DNA from 2 places in the Mesorhizobium sp. M0862 genome. Region 1 is predicted to be linked to the other one. Evidence: riboswitches for the same ligand, from Rfam matches in the RefSeq annotation. Region 1 holds a riboswitch; the other holds the start of a gene.
What was found. A riboswitch is a leader RNA that binds a small molecule or an ion and turns the genes downstream of it on or off. The one in region 1 is predicted to bind S-adenosylmethionine.
Positions count from the first base shown of each region.

Region 2: another riboswitch for S-adenosylmethionine. It lies ahead of metX (homoserine O-acetyltransferase MetX); the one in region 1 lies ahead of NKI15_RS05920 (O-succinylhomoserine sulfhydrylase).

Region 1 is NZ_JAMYOJ010000003.1:188,388-191,677, forward strand. It holds gene NKI15_RS05910 (ABC transporter substrate-binding protein) at 1-42, opposite strand, end outside; gene NKI15_RS05915 (2'-deoxycytidine 5'-triphosphate deaminase) at 144-1,238, opposite strand; SAM riboswitch at 1,379-1,456, shown strand; gene NKI15_RS05920 (O-succinylhomoserine sulfhydrylase) at 1,514-2,704, shown strand; gene NKI15_RS05925 (ceramide glucosyltransferase) at 2,716-3,290, opposite strand, start outside.
Region 2 is NZ_JAMYOJ010000007.1:94,338-97,627, forward strand. It holds gene NKI15_RS12950 (prephenate/arogenate dehydrogenase family protein) at 1-349, opposite strand, end outside; gene hisC (histidinol-phosphate transaminase) at 354-1,463, opposite strand; SAM riboswitch at 1,590-1,667, shown strand; gene metX (homoserine O-acetyltransferase MetX) at 1,728-2,897, shown strand; gene metW (methionine biosynthesis protein MetW) at 2,894-3,290, shown strand, end outside.

The DNA of each region.
Region 1 (3,290 bases):
GGCAGCGCTCGCTGCCGATATGATCCATCTTGAAATCTGCATTTTGGTTCCCCTTGCGCGCCGTTCTCTTGCCGGCCACCGAAAGGCAGCCAAGCATGGTGAGGCAGCGCAGGCAAGTATTTTGCCTGACGGTGATCGAAGGTTCAGCCGGCGGGGCGGAAATGCTTGGAGAGCTTGAGGCCTTGCGCCTGGTAATTCGAGCCGAGATCGGTGCCGTAAAGCGCCTGCGGCCGCTTCAGCATGTGTTCGTAGACCAGCCGGCCGACGATCTGGCCGTGGTCGAGGATGAACGGCACTTCGTGGCTGCGCACTTCGAGCACCGCCCGGCTGCCGGTGCCGCCTGAGGCCGAATGGCCGAAGCCCGGATCGAAGAAGCCGGCATAGTGAACACGGAATTCGCCAACCAGCGGATCGAAGGGCGTCATCTCGGCGGCGTAGAGCGGCGGCACGTGCACGGCTTCGCGGCTGACCAGGATGTAGAACTCGTCCGGGTCGAGCACCAGTTCGCCGGCGCCGCTCTTGTAGAGCGGCTCCCAGAAATCGACGGCATCCTGGGCGGCGCGCTTGTCGACATCGACCAAGCCGGTGTGATGCTTGCCGCGATAGCCGACCAGGCCGTTCTGGTCGCCGTCAAGATCGATCGACAGCGCAATGCCGCCGCCGGAAATGTTGGGCGGCTCGGTCGCCACCAGCATCTCGGCGCGGTGCAATTCGTTCAGCTCTGCCTCCGACAACAGCGCGTTTCCGGTGCGAAAGCGGATCTGCGACAGTCGCGATCCGGCGCGCACGACGATCGGGAAGGTGCGCGGACTGACTTCGAGATAAAGCGGCCCGTGATAGCCGGCGGCGATCTTGTCGAACTCATGGCCGCGATCGGTCATCACCCGGGTGAAGATGTCGAGCCGGCCTGTCGAGCTCTTCGGGTTGGCCGAGGCGGACACGTTTGCGGGCAGCGCCAGGCTTTCGAGCAGCGGCACGATGTAGACGCAGCCGGTTTCCAGCACCGCGCCCTCGGCGAGACTGAACTCATGCAATTTCAGCCGGTGAAGCTTGTCGGCCACCAGATGATCGGGACCCGGCAGGAAGGAGGCGCGCACGCGAAAAGCCTTGTCGCCGAGCCTCAGATCGAGGCTCGCCGGCTGCACCTGGTCGACATCGAGCGCGCGCGGCGACTCCAGCGCGCCGGACTGAAACAGCGCGGAAATGTCCTGATCGGGAAGAATGCCTGTCTGCCGCAAAAGGCTGGCTCCGCTCCAAGGTCGGTCTCTTTGTGGCAGGTTCTTGCCGCAAAACCGCTGGATATTATTGCGGAACCTGCCTGGTACAAACCTCTTAATGAAGCCGGCAATTGACGCAAGCGCAGGTGAGGTCTAAAGGGTCGTTATCCCGTGGTGATTTGGCCGGTCGGCTTGCAGCCACGTTAAACAAGTCGCTAAAGGACCGTCGGGCCGCAAGGCCATATGGACCGGTTGCGACTTTCGCGGCCGGTTTTTTTGTGTCTGGAACAAAAGCGATGAGCACCAAGAAGCGTAACTGGAAACCTCAGACCGCACTCGTGCACGGGGGAACGCTGCGTTCCCAGTTCGGCGAGACGTCCGAAGCGATGTACCTCACCCAAGGCTATGTCTACGAGACGGCGCAGGCTGCCGAGGCCCGTTTCAAGGGCGAGGAGCCGGGCTTCATCTATTCGCGCTATGCCAACCCTACCGTCGACATGTTCGAAAAGCGCATGTGCGCGCTGGAGGGTGCCGAAGATGCGCGCGCCACGGCGTCCGGCATGGCTGCGGTGACGGCAGCGCTCCTGTGCAGCGCCAAGGCCGGCGACCATATCGTTGCGGCGCGCGCGCTGTTCGGCTCCTGCCGCTGGGTGGTGGAGACGCTGGCGCCGAAATACGGCATCGAGGCAACGCTGGTCGACGGCACCGACATCGCCAACTGGGAAAAGGCGGTGCGGCCGAACACGAAACTGTTCTTCCTGGAAAGCCCGACCAATCCGACGCTGGAAGTGGTCGACATCGCAGCGGTGGCGGCGCTCGCCACCTCGATCGGCGCCAGGCTGATCGTCGACAATGTCTTTGCCACGCCCTTGCAGCAGAAGCCCTTGCAGCTCGGCGCCCATATCGTCGTCTACTCCGCGACCAAGCACATTGACGGCCAGGGACGCTGTCTCGGCGGCATCATCCTGTCGGACAAGAAATGGATCGACGAGAATTTGCACGACTATTTCCGCCACACCGGCCCGAGCCTGTCGCCGTTCAACGCCTGGACGCTGCTCAAGGGCCTGGAGACGCTGCCGGTTCGGGTGCGCCAGCAGACGGAAAGCGCGGCCAAGATCGCGGATTTCCTGGCAGGACGGCCGGAAATCGCCCGCGTCATCTATCCCGGCCGCGCCGACCACCCGCAGGCCGACATCGTCAAGAAGCAGATGACGGGCGGATCGACGCTGATCTGCCTCGACGTGAAGGGCGGCAAGCAGGCGGCCTTCGCCTTGCAGAACGCGCTCGACATCGTGCTGATCTCCAACAATCTCGGCGACGCCAAGAGCCTGATCACCCATCCGGCGACCACCACGCACAAGAACCTCAGCGACGAAGCTCGCGCCGAGCTTGGCATCGGGCCGGGAACGCTCAGGCTGTCGGTCGGTCTTGAGGATACGGACGATCTGCTGGAGGACGTTGCGCAGGCGCTGAAGGCAGCCGGGTAGGCCGCGAGGCGTCACGCTCCCGACGAAGCCTCTTCCAGCTCGGCTGCCTTGGTGCCGATGATCATGGTGTTGCCGCGCCAATCGACGGCGCCGCTCAGCCAGCCGCGCGCCCAGATGGCGGGAAGCATCATGTCGCGGACCATCATCGCCGGGACCATGCGCAGCGACAGATGCCAGCCCTTGGCCGCGGCCAGCGCGCATTCGGGAATGTAGGCCGCCGTCAGCACGGCCAACACCGTGGCCGGCAGGCTGATGCCGGCACTTGCTGCCGCCACCAGCGCCAACGCCAACGGCACGGCGACGCCGGTCAGGATCTCGGGTGCGAAAAACAGCGGGAAAGTGACGCGGCGCAACCGCGCCCAGCGCGCCTGACGCGACCAGATGTCGGCAAGTCGGCGCTGCCCCAGTGGTTGCTCGAAAGGCGAGGCAACGAGATTGACGCGCAGGCCCAGTCCGTTGACCAGCTTGGTTGCAGCAGCATCCTCGGCGATCTCGGCGGCCAGCGCGCGGATACCGCCATTGGTATCGAGCATCGGCTTGTTCCACAGCATGCTCTTGCCCTGGGCAAAGCCGAGGCCAAGCGCCT
Region 2 (3,290 bases), on a different contig from region 1:
CGTCCGGCACATAGGGCTGCATTTGCGCAATGACGGAGGCCTTGGTCGAACCGACATCGGTGAGGATGGCGCCTTTTTTCAGCGCCGCTGCGATCTCTTGCGCCACCTCGCCCGACGATCCCACCGGCACCGAGACGATGATCAGGTCGGCGTCGCGGACCGCTTCCCTGGCGTCGGTGGTGTAGCTCTCGCCAAGACCGAGCTCCTTCGCCCGTGCCAACGTGGCCGGGCTGCGCGTCGCGATGGCGACATGGCGGGCCAGGCCCTCGCGGCGGATGATTCGGGCCAGCGACGAGCCGATCAGGCCGATGCCGACCAGCGCGATCTTTTCAAACATCGGTGATGTCATTGTTTCAGCTTTTCAGGAATGTCGTGAGGGCATCGATGACGCCGCGATTGGCTTCTTCGGTGCCGACGCTCATGCGCAGCGCATTGGGAAAGCCATAGCCGGTAACGCGCCGCAATATATAGCCGCGCTGGGTGAGGTAGTCGTCCGCCGCCTCAGCCGAATGCTTCTTGTCGTCGGGAAAGTGGATGAGGACGAAATTGCCGACGCTGGGCGTCACGCGCAGCCCAAGCTTCGTCAGTTCTTCATTCAACCAGGTAAGCCAGGTCTCGTTGTGCAACGAACTGCGCTCGACATGGGCGCGGTCGCGGATGGCGGCAATGCCGGCCTCGATCGCTGTTGCGTTGACGTTGAAAGGGCCGCGGACACGGTTGATGGCATCGACGATGTGCAGTGGGCCATACATCCAGCCGATGCGCGCGCCGCCAAGGCCGAGCTTGGACAAGGTGCGGGTCATGACCACATTCTGTGCGCTGCCCGCCAGCTCGATGCCGGCCTCATAGTCATTGCGCCTGACATATTCGGCATAGGCCGCGTCCAACACCAGAAGCACGTTGCCCGGGAGCGCGGAATGCAGGCGGCGGACCTCCTGGAACGGCAGATAGGTGCCGGTCGGGTTGTTGGGATTGGCGAGGAAGATGATTTTGGTCCGCGGCGTCACCGCGGCCAGGATCGCGTCGACGTCGGCGCGCTCCTCAGTTTCCTTCACAGCAACCGGCTTGGCCCCCGCCGACTGAATGTAGATCTTGTAGACCATGAAGGCATGTTCGGTAAAAATCGCCTCATCGCCTGGCGCAAGATAGGTCTGCGCCAGCAGGCCAAGTATCTCGTCGGAACCGTTGGAGCAGATGATGTTTGCCGGGTTGAGGCCATGCACCTCGGCGATCGCCTCGCGCAGCCGGCGGGCGGTGCCGTCGGGATAGACATCGAGCTTGCTGGCCACTTCGCGCGCGGCCTCGATCGCCTTCGGCGACGGGCCGAGCGGGTTCTCGTTCGACGACAATTTATGGACCTTGGCGACGCCGGCCGGTGCCGTGCTCTTGCCCGGCACATAGGCGTCGATGTCCATAATGCCCGCGCGGGGCGTCGGCCGTGCCTTGTCCGCTGTCTTGTCCATGTCGCAAATCCATCGAGAATGCCTCCGTCCGGAGGCCGCAGCGGAAATACAAGCCGTAGCCGCGAATGTCGAGAGGCGGGCAATAGCTGGCCGTTGACGCCGGGCCGCACGAGTTCTAGAAGAACGCAACAGTTCCGTGGTGATTTGGCCGGTCGGCTTGCAGCCACGTTAAACAACTCGCTAAAGGGCCGTTTGCGTGACGTAACCGGCTTTGCGATCGCATTGCCGGTTTTTTATTGCCTGACGGCGGGCAAGGAGAGTCACATGGCCGCGCTCCGCGCTACAAAAACCAACAACGAGGCCGACAACCCGTCGAGCCCTGTGTTGCGTTTTGGCCCTGACAAGCCGCTGAAGCTCGACGCCGGCACGCTTTTGTCGCCGTTCCAGATCGCCTACCAGACATATGGCGCCCTCAACGATGCCCGCACCAACGCCATCCTGGTCTGCCACGCGCTGACCGGCGACCAGCATGTCGCCAGCACCAATCCGGTGACCGGCAAGCCCGGCTGGTGGGAAGTGCTGATCGGTCCCGGCAAGATCATCGACACCAACCGCTTCTTCGTCATTTGCTCCAACGTCATCGGCGGCTGCCTCGGCTCCACCGGTCCGGCCTCGACCAATCCCGCCACCGGCAAGCCCTACGGCCTCGACCTGCCAATCATCACCATCCGCGACATGGTGCGGGCGCAACTGATGCTGGTCGACCATTTCGGCATCGAAAAGCTGTTTTGCGTGCTCGGCGGCTCGATGGGCGGCATGCAGGTGCTGGAATGGGCGTCATGCTATTCCGAGCGCGTCTTCTCGGCCCTGCCGATCGCCACAGGCGCACGCCATTCCTCGCAGAACATCGCCTTCCACGAGGTCGGCCGCCAGGCTGTCATGGCTGATCCGGACTGGCATGGCGGCAAATATTTCGAGCACGGCAAGCGCCCGGAAAAGGGGCTCGCCGTGGCGCGCATGGCCGCCCACATCACCTATCTGTCGGAAGCCGCCCTGCATCGGAAATTCGGCCGCAATCTGCAGGACCGCGAAGCGCTGACCTTCGGTTTCGACGCAGATTTCCAGATCGAAAGCTATCTGCGCCACCAGGGCATGACATTCGTCGACCGCTTCGACGCCAACTCCTACCTCTACATGACCCGTTCGATGGATTATTTCGACCTCGCCGCCGACCATGGCGGCCGGTTGGCAGATGCCTTTGCCGGGACCAAGACCCGCTTCTGCCTGGTGTCCTTCACCTCGGACTGGCTGTTCCCGACCGAGGAGAGCCGCTCGATCGTGCATGCGCTCAACGCCGCCGGCGCCTCCGTCTCCTTCGTCGAGATCGACACCGACCGCGGCCATGATGCCTTCCTGCTCGATGAACCCGAACTGTTTGCCGCCATCAAGGGCTTCATCGGCTCGGCGGCCCGCGCAAGGGGGCTCGCCTCATGAGCGTCAATGGCAGCCAGCGCGTCGACCTCGAAGTCGTGGCCAACCTGATACCGCCGCAGTCGCGGGTGCTCGATGTCGGCTCCGGCGACGGCCTGCTGCTCGAACTCCTGCAGGAGACCAAGCAGGTCGACGGCCGCGGGCTGGAGCTGTCACAGCGCGGCGTCAATGAATGCGTGGCGCGCGGTCTCTCGGTCATCCAGGGCGATGCCGATACCGACCTCGAATTCTATCCGGACAAGGGTTTTGACTTCGTCGTCCTGTCTCAGACGCTGCAGGCGACCCGCAACCCGAAGCTGGTGCTCGACGAGCTGCTGCGAATCGGCAACCGCGCCATCGTCTCCTTCCCCAATTTCGGCCACTGGCGGGTGCGGCTGTCGCTGTTCGTCAAGGGCC